2 regions of the Mesorhizobium sp. M0909 genome follow, and region 1 is predicted to be linked to the other one. Evidence: predicted binding sites of a transcription regulator. Region 1 holds the regulator's gene; the other holds the start of a gene.
The links. Region 1 encodes PhoB, which activates phosphate uptake and scavenging genes when phosphate is short. Its sites were predicted from a motif close to TGTCATNNANCTGTCAT; they were not measured.
Positions count from the first base shown of each region.

Region 2: olsB (l-ornithine N(alpha)-acyltransferase) is a predicted target of PhoB. The motif match lies at 3,106-3,122, and genes of this name have one in related genera.

Region 1 is NZ_JAMYOA010000001.1:359,224-366,679, reverse strand. Features, by position in the region: gene NKH83_RS01885 (ATP-binding cassette domain-containing protein) at 1-222, opposite strand, end outside; gene NKH83_RS01880 (sugar ABC transporter permease) at 238-1,602, opposite strand; gene xylF (D-xylose ABC transporter substrate-binding protein) at 1,745-2,785, opposite strand; gene NKH83_RS01870 (ROK family protein) at 3,070-4,314, shown strand; gene phoB (phosphate regulon transcriptional regulator PhoB) at 4,324-5,013, opposite strand; gene phoU (phosphate signaling complex protein PhoU) at 5,030-5,737, opposite strand; gene pstB (phosphate ABC transporter ATP-binding protein PstB) at 5,770-6,573, opposite strand; gene pstA (phosphate ABC transporter permease PstA) at 6,570-7,421, opposite strand; gene pstC (phosphate ABC transporter permease subunit PstC) at 7,425-7,456, opposite strand, start outside.
Region 2 is NZ_JAMYOA010000002.1:289,644-297,099, reverse strand. Features, by position in the region: gene NKH83_RS04030 (fatty acid desaturase) at 1-871, opposite strand, end outside; gene NKH83_RS04025 (hypothetical protein) at 997-1,197, opposite strand; gene grpE (nucleotide exchange factor GrpE) at 1,436-2,071, shown strand; gene olsB (l-ornithine N(alpha)-acyltransferase) at 2,167-3,042, opposite strand; gene NKH83_RS04010 (PAS domain-containing hybrid sensor histidine kinase/response regulator) at 3,192-5,480, opposite strand; gene acuI (acrylyl-CoA reductase (NADPH)) at 5,565-6,554, opposite strand; gene lspA (signal peptidase II) at 6,606-7,082, opposite strand; gene NKH83_RS03995 (TrmH family RNA methyltransferase) at 7,109-7,456, opposite strand, start outside.

The sequences.
Region 1 (7,456 bases):
CTCGCCGTTGACGAAAATCTGGCCCGCATCGCGCCTGTAGGCGCCGGACAGGATTTTTATCAACGTCGATTTGCCGGCACCGTTGTGGCCGAGCAAAGCCATCACCTCGCCCGGGAAAAGATCGACCGAGGCATCGTCGACAGCGCGAATGCCGCCGAAGGCGATCGAGATGTTGCGCATGTCGATCAGCGGCGTGCCCGTGGGAGCGGTCTTGTCGGCCATGATCGTTCCTCCTCCCTAAACGCGTTTGCGATAGACGGTATCGAGCCAGACCGCGAGCACCAGCACGGCACCGACGACGATGCTCTGCAGCGGTGAATCGATGCCGAGCAGCACCATGCCGGATTGCAGCGACTGCATCAAAAGGGCGCCGAGCATGGCGCCGAGCACCGTGCCGGAGCCGCCTGCAAGTGACGTGCCGCCGATGACCGCGGCGGCGATGACCAGCAGTTCGTCTAGCGTGCCCAGCGCATTGGTCGACGAGTTCTGCCTGGCTGACGAGATCGCCGCGGCGATCGTCGCCAGCACGCCCATGATCATGAACACCTTCATGGTCACCCACCGCGTGTTGATACCGGCAAGGTTGGCGGCTTCCGGATTGCCGCCGATAGCGAAGACATAGCGGCCAAAACGGGTACGCTTGGTGATGAAGGTCATGATCAGCCCGACCGCCACAGCCATCAGCACGGGTATGGCGATGCCATGGGCGATGAACAGCCCGCCTTCGGGAACCGTTATATTGTTGGCCGCCGCGTATCTGTTCACGATGCCGACCGGCCAAGGATAGGAATTGGCGAGCCATATGGCCCCCATGATCACAGCGCAGGTGAGGACACCGAGGAACGTCTCGGCCCAGATCGGGCGCAACGGAAAGCGGAACCGCTTGCGCTGCACCCGCCCGTTGAGCAGCATGAACACAACCGCCAGGCACGCGATAATTCCGACGATCCAGCTCCATCGCGCGCCGATCGAACCCGCCGGCCCACCGCCCATCAGCTGGAACGTGGCATCAAGCGGCGCAATCGTCTGACCGCTGGCGACCCACCATGCGGCACCCCGCCAGACCAGAAGGCCGCCCAGCGTCACGATGAAGGCCGGCACCTCGAGATAAGCGATGATGTATCCCTGGAACGCTCCGATAAGAAGGCCGAGCGCCAGGCCAATGGCCAGCGCCAGGATCCAGATCCAGGGGTTGCCGAGTTGCAGACCGATCATTCGCACCAGGAAATGCACCTGCGCAAAGCCCATGACCACGCCAATCAGGCCTTCGGCGGAACCGACCGACAGGTCGATATTGCGCATGACGATAACCAGCACCATTCCGGCGGCCATTATGGCCACGGCGGAAGTCTGCACCGAGAGGTTCCAGAGATTGCGTGGCGTCAGGAAGGTCCGGCTGTCGAAGTCGAACGGATTGACGCCGAGCCGTACGCTGGAAACGACATGCAGGCCGATCCAGATGACCAACAGCGCGCCGACCATGCCGAGCATGCGGGTGTCGATCTCGGTTGCCTTGAGAAACCGGGCAACGATGCCGAGCTCGGATTCCCGCGCCCGGTCTGCCGTGCTGTCGACCGGCGTGTTGGAAGTCGTGTCGGTCATCATGTTTCTCCCGCCGGGTTGCCGTCTGCCGCGGATGCCGGAAGCAGCCTAGAAGTTATCCGCCGGAAGCGGAAAAACAATTCTTTTTGAAAAAACGCCGCGGCGAGCGGCCGCGGCGTTCGGACTTCTCGGAAACGTCGGCTCAGTTGCAGACCGCAACAGTGCCAGCCGCCACGCCGGCGCAGACCTCTTCTTTCTTGATCCAACCGGCGTCGATGACGACGTTGAGGTTATCCTTGGTGATTGCCACCGGAGTCAGGAACAGCGACTTGACCGTGTTGCCGCCGGGCGTGGTGAAATCCTTCACGCCGGCAATGTCGGTCATCTGCTTGCCGTCGGCAAGCTGCGAGGCGATCTCGGCGGCGTTCTTACCGAGCTCGCGCGCGTCCTTCCACACCGACACGGTCTGTGTGCCAAGCGCGATGCGGTTCAGTGCGGCGTGGTCGCCGTCCTGGCCCGAGACCGGAACCGATCCGGCCAGCCCTTGCGCCGTCAGCGCGGCGACGACGCCACCGGCGGTGCCGTCATTGGCCGCGACCACGGCATCGACCTTGTTGTCGTTGGCGGTCAGGAACTGTTCCATGTTCTTCTGAGCGTTGGCCGGCAGCCAGCCGTCCGTATAGGCCTCGCCGACATTCTTGATCTTGCCGCTGTCGATGGCCTCCTTCAGCACCTCCATCGAACCGGCAAACAGGAAATCGGCATTCGGATCGGAACCCGAACCCTTGATGAAGACGTAATTGCCTTCCGGCTTCACCTTGAAGACTTCGCGGGCCTGCATGCGGCCGACTTCCTTGTTGTCGAAGGTCAGATAGAACACGTCCTTGTTCTCGATCAGCCGGTCATAGCCGACGACCGGGATGCCTTCGTCCAGTGCCTTCTGCACGGCCGGCCCGATGGCCGAGGCATCCTGTGCGAGGATGATCAGCGCATTGGCACCCTGCGAGATCAGGCTCTCGACGTCGGTGAGCTGCTTGCCGGGGTTGGACTGTGCGTCGGCGGAAATATACTTGTCGCCGGCGGCCTCGATGGCCGCCTTCATTGCGGCCTCGTCGGTCTTCCAGCGCTCTTCCTGGAAGTTCGACCAGGAAACGCCGATGACCTTGTCTTTCGCCTGCGCCACCGACGCCAGCGCCAGCGTCATGGCGACACCCGCCAGAATGGCGGTCGTGAATCTCTTCATCATATCCTCCCTGCGCCGCGTACGGCGTGACCAATTGCTCAACGACCAGCTTGGAAGCTCTAATTTTTTCGAGCCTCGAAAAAATACTGGCCCGATCTCCGGCTGCTGTCAACATCGATTGTGATGGATTTTGATGACTCTGCGAGTTTTTTCGAGCGTCGGAATAAACGATGACAGCGCCACCTGCATCTGACACTATTTGCCGCATCTGACACTATTTGTCGGACATTACCGACGGCTTCCGGTTCATGAGCGGCCGCGGCAACCGGGAGGAAAGCAAAACGATGTCGGTCGGAATCCGCCACGACGATTTGCGCCGGCGCAACCGGGCGATGGTGATCTCGGCGGTGCGCCGGGCCGGCCAGCCATCGCGTACGGAGATCGCAGCCACCACCGGCCTCAGTCATTCAACCATATCGGCGATCTCCTCCGACCTGATACGGGAAGGCATCCTCGCCGAGAGCAAGGCAAGTGAGCCCGTTTCGTTGAAACGCGGTCGTCCGCAGGTCGGCCTCGCCCTCAACCCGGAAGCGGCGGCGGTGCTGACCGTGGTGTTGTCGCTGAATTTCCTGTCGGCCGCCATTATCGACTATGCGGGACAGGTGGTCGCCGAGGAACAGCGCCGGCTGGACACGCTGACCATGCCGCGCGACGAACTGATCCGCGAATGCAGGGCCATCGTCCGGCGCCGGCTTGAGGACCCAGACCTTGACGTCCGCAGTGTCGCCCGCATCGCCCTGGCGATTCAGGGCATTACCGACTCCCCTGCACGCGCCATGCTGTGGTCGCCGATCACGCCGCAGACCGACATCGCCTTTGCCGACATGCTGGAGGACGAATTCGGTATCCCGGCCACGGTGGAGAACGACTGCAATATGATGGCGGTGGCTTTGCGCTGGCGCGATCCGGATCGCTATCGCGACGACTTCATCGCCATCCTGCTTTCGCATGGCATCGGTATGGGGCTTGTGCTGAAGGGCGAACTGTTCACCGGGACGCATTCCTCGGGCGGCGAATTTGGCCACATGATCCATCGTCCGGGCGGAGCGCTCTGCCGTTGCGGGCGGCGCGGCTGCGTCGAAGCCTATGCCGGCAACTATGCCATCTGGCGCAACGCCAGGCAGATGAGCGAAGACAGCGAACCTATCGCCGACGTCAGCGACGCCGACATGCGCGCTCTGGCGGCCCGCGCGCGCGAGAAGGATGGGCCGGAACGCGAGGCCTACCGCAAGGCCGGCGAAGCGCTGGGTTTCGGTCTCGGCTCGCTGTTCGCGCTGATCGATCCAGCACCGGTCGCGATGGTCGGCGCCAGTGCCGCTGCCTTCGATCTGATCGAGCCGGCCTTGCGCAAGGCCATCGCCCAGACCGCCGGTGGCCAGCATTCGGGCTCGATCTCCTTCGACACCGAGCCAAACGAATTGCCGCTGATCCGCGAAGGCTGCGCGATGCGGGCGTTAAGCTTCGTCGACCAGGAGATTTTCGCGCCGGGCGCGCAAATGAGGCCCGGCGTCAGAAGGAACGTCGCCTGACCAGGCGGGTCAATCTTCCCTGATCGCATAGCCGGCGCCGCGGATGGTGCGGATGACATCCGGCATGCGGCCGTTATTGACGGCTTTGCGCAGCCGCCCGACATGCACGTCGACGGTGCGTTCGTCGATATAGATCGTCTCGCCCCAGACATTATCGAGCAACTGGCTACGCGAGAAGACGCGGCCCGGATGCCGCATCATGAACTCGAGCAGCCGGAATTCGGTCGGCCCGAGCCGGATCTCGCTCTTCTTGCGATAAACCCGGTGCGATTCGCGATCGAGCACGATGTCGCCGACCTTCAGCACGCTGGACAGCACTTCCGGCTTGGCGCGCCGCAGCAGCGCCTTGACCCTGGCCATGAATTCCGGTGTCGAAAACGGTTTGACCAGATAGTCGTCGGCGCCGGTCGAAAGACCGCGCACCCGGTCGCTCTCCTCGCCGCGCGCGGTCAGCATGATGATCGGCAGCCGCTCGGTTTCGGGGCGCACGCGCAACCTGCGGCAGAGCTCGATGCCGGAAACCGCCGGTATCATCCAGTCGAGCACCAGAAGGTCGGGCACATTTTCCTGCAAACGGATCTCGGCTTCGTCGCCGCGTGTCACCACCTCGACCTGGTAGCCTTCGGATTCGAGATTGTAGCGGAGCAGCACGCCCAACGGCTCCTCGTCCTCCACCACCATTATGCGTGGTGCGATCATCGGCTGGGCACCCCCATCATGTCACCGGTGCAGGCATTGTCGTTTCGTCCTGCTTCGGACGATTGACCGGCAATTGCTCGCCGGTCAGCACATAATACGCATTTTCGGCGATGTTGGTGACATGGTCGCCGATCCGCTCGAGATTCTTGGCGCAGAACAGCAGATGCGTGCAAGCGGTGATGTTGCGCGGATCTTCCATCATGTAGGTCAACAGCTCGCGGAACACCGACGTGTATTTGACGTCGATGCGCTCGTCGGCGGCGCGCAGCTTGGCCAACGCGGCCGCATCGCCTGCAGCATATTCCTCGATGACGCCCTGCACCTGGATGAGCACTAGCTGCGCCATCGCATCGATGGAATGCGATAGGTCGCGCGGCGTGACGCTGAGGCCGACCGCGCTCACACGCTTGGCGATGTTCTTGGCAAGGTCGCCGATGCGTTCGAGGTCGCCGGCCATGCGGATCGCTCCGACGACATGGCGCAGATCGTGAGCCATTGGCTGGCGCTTGGCGATCAGGGTGATGGCGCGATCGTCCAGTTCGCGTTGACGCGCATCCATGATGGCGTCGTCGGAGACGACGCGTTGCGCCAGCACGTTGTCGGAATTCAACAGGGCCTTGGTCGCCCCGCCGACCATCGAACCGGCGAGGTCGGCCATGTCGCGGATCAGCTTGCTGATCTGCTCGAGATCCTCGTCGAAAGAAGCGACTGTGTGTTCGCCCATGGTCCTGTCCTCATATGCATGATCGGAACGGCTCAGCCGAAGCGGCCGGTGATGTAGTCCTGCGTGCGCTTCTCGCGGGGCGACGTGAATATCTTCTCGGTCCGGTCGAACTCGACCAGTTCACCCAGATACATGAAGGCGGTCTGGCGCGACACGCGCGCCGCTTGCTGCATGTTGTGGGTGACGATGACGATCGTGTAGTCGGCTTGCAGCTCGTCGATCAGTTCCTCGATCTTGGCCGTCGACAGCGGGTCGAGGGCCGAAGCCGGTTCGTCGAGCAGAATGACTTCCGGCTTCACTGCCACGGTGCGGGCAATGCAGAGCCGCTGCTGCTGGCCGCCGGACAGGCTCAAGCCGCTGGCGTTTAGCTTGTCCTTGACCTCGCTCCACAGCGCGGCCCGCTTCAACGCTTGCTCGACGCGGCCGTCCATCTCGGACTTGCCGAGATTCTCGTAGAGCCTGACGCCGAAGGCGATGTTCTCATAGATCGACATCGGGAACGGCGTCGGCTTCTGGAATACCATGCCGATCTTTGTCCTGAGGAGGTTGAGATCCTGCGACCGGTCGAGAATGTTCTTGCCGTCAAGCAGCACCTGGCCCTCGGCGGTCTGTTTCGGGTAGAGCTCGTAGATGCGGTTGAAGACGCGCAGCAGCGTCGATTTCCCGCAACCCGAAGGGCCGATGAAGGCCGTGACGCTGCGCTCGGGCAGCGACAGGCTGATGTCCTTCAGCGCCTTGCTCTGGCCGTAGTAGAAGTTGAGGTTCTTGACCTCGATCTTCGTCTTCTCGGTGACCGTTTCGGTCATCGTCATGTCTGGGGACAACATCTGTGTCATCTGTCCTCTCTGCGTCCGGTAAGGCTGCGGGCGAGGATGCTCAAGCCCAGAACCGTCAGGGTGATTATGAGTGCGCCGGTCCACGCCAGTTGCTGCCATTCCTCGTAAGGGCTGAGAGCGAACTGGAAGATGGTCACCGGCAGGCTGGCCATCGGCGCGTTGATATTGCTGCTCCAGAACTGGTTGTTGAGCGCGGTGAAGAGCAGCGGCGCCGTCTCGCCGGAAATGCGTGCTATCGCCAGCAATATGCCGGTGACGATGCCGGACAATGCGGCGCGGTAGGCGACCGAACGGATCACCACCCAGCGTGGTGCGCCGATCGCGGCACCGGCTTCACGCAACGCGTTCGGCACCAGGTTGAGCATGTCTTCAGTGGTGCGCACGACCACCGGAATGACCAGGATGGCAAGCGCCACGGCGCCGGCAATGGCCGAGAAATGTCCCATTGGCCGCACCATCAATTCATAGACGAACAAGCCGATGATGATCGACGGCGCCGACAACAGGATGTCGTTGATGAAGCGGACGACGGTAGTGATGCGCGAAAAGCGTCCATACTCGGCCATGTAGGTTCCCGCCAGCACGCCGATCGGCGTGCCGACGACAACGGCGATGATCGTCATCAGCAGGCTGCCCGCGATGGCATTGAGCAGGCCGCCGGCCTCGCCCGGTGGTGGCGTCATCTCGGTGAAGACCGCGAACGAAAGCCCGGCTGTGCCCTTGTAGACCAACGCACCGAGGATGAGCGCCAGCCAGGCAAGCCCGATGCCGGCGGCGACGACGCAAAGCGCCATCATCACCGAATTCCTGGCTTTGCGGCGGCTGTGGAGCGATGAGGATGTCGACATCGGTCAGGCTCCCGTACGGGCGTCGATCCGCATCA
Region 2 (7,456 bases), on a different contig from region 1:
AGCACGGCACCTTGGCCGAAAGGTGGTGCACGTGGTGGACGCCGATATTGCCGGTGATCCAGTTCAGCACCGGCGGCAGGTCGTAATAGGACGAACCGTGCAGGGCAGCGTGCTGGAATTCCCACTCGGAGTCCTTTGTCCACTCCGTCTCCTCGAACTGATGCTGGACATAGAACAGCCAGATGCCGGCCGATCCGGCGAGGATGACGATCGGCAGATGCACGACCAGAAACGCGCCGGGGCCAACGAACCAGATGAGCAGCGCGGCGATGACCGCAATGGCGAGGTTGGTCGACATCGACGACACCCAGGGGGTGAAACCGCCCCGCATCATGCCCAAGGGCAGTCTCTGCTCGAACATGAAAATCCATATCGGGCCAAGGCCGAACATCACCAGCGGATGGCGATAGAGGCGATAGGCGAGCCGGCCCCGCCACGACAGTTGCCGATATTCAGCGACGGTCAGTGTCTTGATGTCGCCGGTGCCGCGCTCGTCGAGATTGCCTGCGCTGGCGTGATGGGTTGCGTGGGCGCGGCGCCAGCAATCGTAGGGCGTCAGCGTCAGCACGCCAAGCACACGGCCGATCCAGTCGTCGGCATAGCGATTGGCAAAAAAGGAACCGTGGCCACAATCGTGCTGGATCATGAAGATCCGCACCAGAAAGCCGGCTGCCGGAAGGATGAGGACCAGACCCCACCAATGGCCATAGGCATAGGCGGCCGAAGACAGTGCCCACAGCGTGGCGAAGGGAATGAGGGTGATGGCGAGTTCGACGGCGCTGCGACGCCTGTCGGGCTTTTTATAGCGCGACAGGATTTTCAACCAGGCGCGCTTGCTGTTTGCCACAGCTTCGGGGGAAATCATGTTCATCATGAAACATAGGCGGAGCAGGGCGCTGCCGCAAGACGAAGATCACGCAAAGTTACTGCGGGTAAATGTCGCGCGATGCGACGAATTCCGGCCACAGTCGCCGGGCGCGTCGCCGGCAACGGCGCCTATCGACGGCGCCCGCCTGCGACCATGTTGGTTTCGATGCCATCCAGGCGGTCGAGCAATTTCTTCAGGCGGTCGGGAATATCCGTCTCCGTGCGGAATGCCGGCAGGGTGCGCAGGAAGCGCTTGGTGGTCTCATTGCCGAGCTGGCGCCGGATATCGACGGCGAGCGCGTCGTGCTTTTCGCCATTGGTGCGGGACATCTTCCAAAATCCTGTGTCGGCTTCGAAACTCCTCCAGGAGAGAAATGGTTCCCGCATTGTAGTAGCCTGGCAAGCAAAGCCGTCGGATACGGTAAAGTTTGAATTAAAATCGAAAAGTCTCCGCTGTTCGCCTTCCAGCCGCGGCAGCGGCTGCAGTAGCGCTTGCCCCTTGATTTTTGGCCGCCAAACCTCGATATCGGGCGCAAATCCACACCATCGAAAATGACGGGAAACGGCGATGAGCGACCAGGCAAAAGACGAACGCGCGCCCGATGAAGCCGAGAAGACCGAGGCTGCCGCGGAGCCAAGGGAAAGCGGCGCCGACGGCGACTATGAAGCGCTTGTGCGGCTTCTGAAGGAAAACGAAGAGCTGAAGGATCGCGCGCTGCGCGTCGCGGCCGACATGGAGAATTTGCGCCGCCGCACCGCCCGCGACGTCCACGATGCGCGTGCCTATGCGGTTGCCAACTTTGCCCGCGACATGCTTTCGGTGTCAGACAATCTGCGCCGTGCTCTGGATGCCATCCCGGAGGAGGCCAAGGCTTCGGGCGATGCCGGTTTCAAGGCGCTGATCGACGGCGTCGAGATCACCGAGCGCGCCATGCTGTCGGCGCTGGAACGTCACGGCGTGAAGAAGCTTGAGCCCGAGGGCGAGAAATTCGATCCGAATTTCCACCAGGCGATGTTCGAGGTGCCCAATCCCGACGTACCGGCCAACACGGTCGTGCAGGTCGTGCAGCCCGGCTATTCGATCGGCGAGCGTGTGCTGCGGCCGGCCATGGTCGGCGTCGCCAAGGGCGGCCCCAAGCATGTGGCGAGCGAAGCGCCGGTGGAGCCGGGGCCGGTGAATGAGCAAGCTGAGAAGGATGCGTAGGTTAGGGGAGTAGGGGATCAGGGATTAACGCTACGTCGGATAAAGTAGAGCAATTGCCTACTCCGGCCGTTACCTTCTCTCCCCTACTGCCCTACTCAGGCAGCAAACCGCTGCGCTTCTCCGCCATAATAATTGACGTAGCGGGCACCGATCTCCTTGACCGGCATCACCACGAACACGTCGACCGTCGAGAATTCACGGTCGATGACGCAGCCGTCGCCGATGCGCGCGCCGACGCGCAGATAGCCCTTGACCAGCGGCGGCATCGCGGCGATCGCCGCCTTGGTGTTGACGGCCTCGATCGGCATCAGGTCCATGGAACAATAGCGCCCGGCGACGGCGCGCACGTCCCAGGATGAATTCGTCCGGCAGTGGTGGGCAAGATAGGTCAGCGCCTCCGCATGTGCCGCCGGCACGGTGCCGTGGAACGACGCGCATCCGGTCATCACGCCGATGCCGTAATGGTTGATATAGGCCCAGATGCCTTGCCACAGCGCCTCGATGGTGCGCTTCGAGCGGTATTCCGGCAGAACACAGGAGCGGCCGAGCTCGAGGAAACGCTGGCCGGGATGCCGCGCGATCAGCTTGGTCAGCTCGAATTCGCCTTCGGAATAGAAGCCGCCGGCCGCCGCGGCAATCTCCTGCCGCAGCAGGCGGTAGGTGCCGACGATGCGGCGATGCTCGGGGCCGGAAAGCGAAGTATCGAACACAAGCAGATGATCGCAGAGGGGATCGAAGCGATCGGCATCGCGGCGGTCCTGCATCTGGAACAGGTCCTTCCTGGCACCAAGCTCGTCGTAGAACACCCGGTAGCGCACTTCCTGCGCGGCAGCGATCTCGGCCTCGTTGCGGGCGAGCCGCACTTCGAGATTGCCGATGCGGCCGAGCGATGCGCCTTTTATGACGGCATCGGCGTTCCGGCCGACGAGCAAAGGCCCGCTGGCGTTCGGCCGAGCATCACATTCCGGCATGACTGTATGCACGAGTGATTCTCCTTCGAGCCATCCCTCTTGGCACGGGGATACGGTGTAGGTGCAACAGGATTGTGACAGTACCGTGATACGGCTCTGCGGGCAATACTTCGTCGGCTGGGTAATCTATCAACCGTCTATGTTGTGCCTCAGGCGGCCACTTGCCCCTCGACGGCATGAACCAGGGCATCGGGGTCGAGCGGCTTGGTGACGAAGCCGCTGGCACCGTGAGCGAGCACGGCATGGCGGGTCTTTTCCTGGCTGTCGGCCGACAGCACCATGATCGGCACCGGCGGCACCGCGGTCTCCTCCTCATGGCGGCGGATGGCGGCGATGGCGTCCAGGCCGTCCATGACAGGCATGTGCAAGTCCATCAGCACCACGTCGTAGCGGTGCTTGTGGCCGGTGCTGATGACCGCCTCGACCGCGGCCTTGCCGTTGCCGACCACTTTCACGCGATGCCCGGCCTTCAGCAGCGTGGCGCGGGCCAGCATGGCATTGATGTCGTTGTCCTCGGCGATCAGCACCGACAGGCCCTGCTGGCGGGCGCCAATGGCATGCCCGGCCTGCGCGCCGCGCCTTTGCAGTTGCGGCTCGGCGATGACCGGTGCATGGCTGGTCAAAAGCACGCGCAGCAGTGTCTCGCCGCGCACCGGCCTCGCCAGGAAGGTGGCGTAACCATTGGCACGGAACTCGCCAAGCATGCCGCGGTCGGTCGGCGCGATCAGCGTCACTGCCTCGCACTCGGCAAATCCGCTCTGGCGCAGGCGCCTGAGCAGCCTGCCGTCGCTTTGCTCCATGGCAGCATCGATCAGCAGCACGTCACAGCCCTCGGCGAAAGCGGTGGCCTGGGCGGCGGCGGTGGCCAGATCGACCGTGCCGCCATTGGCGCGAATGGTGCGGGCGATGGCTTCGGCCTCGACCGGGTTCTTCGACACGATCACCGCATGCCGGCCCGACAGCGGGTTCTCGCGGATCTGCGGCGCCTCGACGGCGGAAATAGCGGGAATCTCGAAGACGAATTCAGATCCCTGGCCAAGGCGGCTCGAAACAGAGATGGTGCCGCCCATGGCGGTCACCAGGCGCTTGGAAATGGCAAGACCGAGGCCGGCACCGCCATGCGCACGGGTCGAGGTGCCGTCAGCCTGTTCAAAGTCCTCGAAGATACGCTCCATGTCCTCCTCGCGCAGACCGGGGCCGGTGTCGGTGATGGTGAAGCGGATGCGGTCGGTGGTTTCGGTGCGGACGCGGGCGATGCTTGCCAGGACGCCGCCGCTGTCGGTGAACTTGACGGCGTTGCCGATGAGGTTGAGCAGCACCTGCCTGACCCTGCCGGGGTCGGCGGTGATCAGCTGCGGCACGTCGGGTTCGACATGACAGCCGAGGCCGATATCCTTGGCAAAAGCCCGCGCCGCCAAAAGCTCGACGACATTGTCGGCGATCTCACGCACCGACATCGGCTGCGGTTCGGGGTCGAAGCGGCCGGCCTCGATCTTGGAGTAGTCGAGCAGGTCCTCGATCAGCGCCAGCAGCGCGCTGGCCGAGGTCGAGATGGCGCCGACATAGGTCCGCTGCTCGGGCGAAAGGCTAGTGTCGGCGAGAAGCCGGGCCATGCCCATGATGCCGTTCATCGGCGTGCGGATCTCGTGGCTGACGGTGGCGAGGAAACGCGATTTGGCCTGGCTCGCATATTCGGCCCGCTCGCGGGCGGTGATCAGCGAGGATTCGGCGCGCTTGCGGGCGGTGATGTCGCGGGCGATGGCGCGATGCGAAACGGCGCCGCTGTCCTTGTCGCGCACCGACAGCTCGATCCAAGAGAACCAGCGTGGACCGTCCGGCGTGCGAATGGCGACGTCGGTGGAACTCAGGCATTCATGGTCGGAAAAGGCGGCGTCGGGGACGATTCCGACATCGATGCCTAGTTCGGCCAGGGTCTTGCCGGCCAACTCGCGCTGGTCGGTTTCGACAAGGTCGGCGAAAACCTTGTTGGCGTAGACGATGTGGCCGTCGCGGTCGCGGTGGACGACGAGATCGCCGAGTGCATCGATCAGACCGCGAAAGCGCTCCTCGCTCTCCTGCATCTCCCACATGCGGTCGGCCAGCGTCTCGATTTCGGCGCGGCTGCGGGCGGTGGTGGCATCGAGCAGGGCCACCGCGCGGCGCTCGGTGCGCCTGTTGTGCAGATGCATGGCGAGCCCGGCCATGGCTGTCGCCAAAAGGCCGATGGTGATGAAGATCGGCGCTCCGGTCAAATGCGACAGGCCCGCCAGCACGACGATGGCGACCAGCGTCAGGAAGGACAGGCCTTCGCGGTTGGCGTCGGGTAATTCCGGCGCCAGCGGTGGCGCGGCGACAAGCTGCCGTGCTGGCGCCTCGGGGGCCGGCCCGTCGGCCCGTTCGGCTGGTTCCGCCGCTCTGATGCCGGGTTCCGCAATCATACGGAACTCCTGCCAGACAGAGCTTATCGAAGGTTGTGATTGATCGTTCGAATTTTAGCGGTCGCGCTCTTTTTCCCCGGGGGCTCACATGTCCACCACCACACGGCCGCGGATCTTGCCCTCGACGATGTCATGCGCGGCGCCGATGATGCCGTCGAAGCCGATGCTGGTCGACAGACTGGCAAGCTTTGCGTGATCGAGATCGGTGCCGATGCGGCGCCAGGCCTCGAGGCGGACCGCCTTGGGTGCCATCACCGAATCAATGCCGAGCAGCGAGACACCGCGCAGGATGAACGGGGCGACGCTGGCCGGCAGGTCCATGCCGCCGGCGAGGCCGCAAGCGGCGACGGCGCCGCCATAGGAGGTCATCGACAGAACGTTGGTCAGCGTGTGGCTGCCGACGGCATCGACGCCGCCGGCCCAGCGTTCCTTGGCGAGCGGTTTTGCCGGCTGGGCAAGCTCGTCGCGTGAAATCACTTCCGCGGCGCCGAGGTCGATCAGATAGGGGCTTTCGGTAGCGCGGCCGGTCGAGGCAATGACGTGATAGCCGAGGCTGGACAGGATCGAGATCGCGACCGAGCCGACGCCACCGGCAGCGCCGGTCACCACCACCGGACCACGATCGGGCACGATGCCGTGGCGCTCCAGCGCGATGACGCAAAGCATGGCGGTGTAGCCGGCGGTGCCGATCGCCATCGCATCATGCGGGCTCATTCCGTCCGGCAGCGGCACCAGCCAGTCGCCCTTGACGCGGGCGCGCCCGGCAAAGGCGCCGAAATGCGTCTCGCCGACGCCCCAGCCGTTCAATATGACCTTGTCACCCTTGCGCCAGTCAGGATTGGAGGACGAGATGACGGTGCCGGCGAGATCGATGCCCGGCACCAGCGGCCAGCGGCGGATTACCGGCGCCTTGCCGGTAATCGCAAGGCCGTCCTTGTAGTTCACCGTCGTCGCCTCGACCGCGACGGTGACGTCGCCCTCCATCAGGTCTGCCTCTGTAAGCTCGGTCACCGCGACCGACTGGTTTTTCTCGGCGTCGCGCGAAACGAGGATGGCTTTGAAGGTTTCGGGCATGTTTTCTCCTCGGGCTTGCAGATCAGAATGTGCGGCGCCAGGCGAGTGAGGTCAATCGCTCGACATTCCGCGCCGCCAACCAATGAGCTCATCGAAGACGACCAGCACGGCACCAACGGAAATGAAGGCGTCGGCGAGGTTGAAGACGGCGAAGGACCAGACCGGCGTATGGAACAGGACATAGTCGATGACATGGCCGTAGATTGCGCGATCGATCAGGTTGCCGAGCGCGCCGCCGACGATCAGTGCGAAGCCGATGCGGGCAAGCAGGTGGCCGGGCGGCGTGCGGGCCGCAAGATAGAGCACGAAAGCGACCACCAGAACTGCGACGACCACCAGGCCGGTGTCGCCGAAGGACGAAAACAGCGAGAACGCGATGCCGGTGTTGTAGGTGCGGTACAGCGCCAGGAACGGCAGCAGGTCGAGCCGTTCCTGAAAGGCAAGGCCGGTTTCGACCAGGTATTTCAGCCACTGGTCGAGCGCTATCGCGGCGATGACCAGAAGAGCGTACGGCCTCCAGGACTTCATGGTTTGCAGTTTCACGGTTTGAGATGTCACGATCTGGCGTCCTCCGGGCCGAGCTTCAGCGCGTCGCGCCGGATCTCGAACAGCATGACGCCGGTGGCCACCGCAAGGTTGAGTGAATCGGCGCGGCCGGCCTGCGGTATCCGCAGCAGCTTGTCGCAGCTTGCGGCAAGCTCGTCAGGCAGGCCTTGCTGCTCGTTGCCCATCACCAAAAGCACCGGGCCTTTTGAAAAATCGACCGAGCGGTAGTCGACCGCACCCTTCAGATGGGTGCCGGCGACGAGGCCGGGAAAGCTCGTTCGCCAGGCGAGAAAAGCCTCGGGCGGCGCCTTGGCGACGGGCACGGCGAAGATCGAGCCCATTGTGGCGCGCACCGT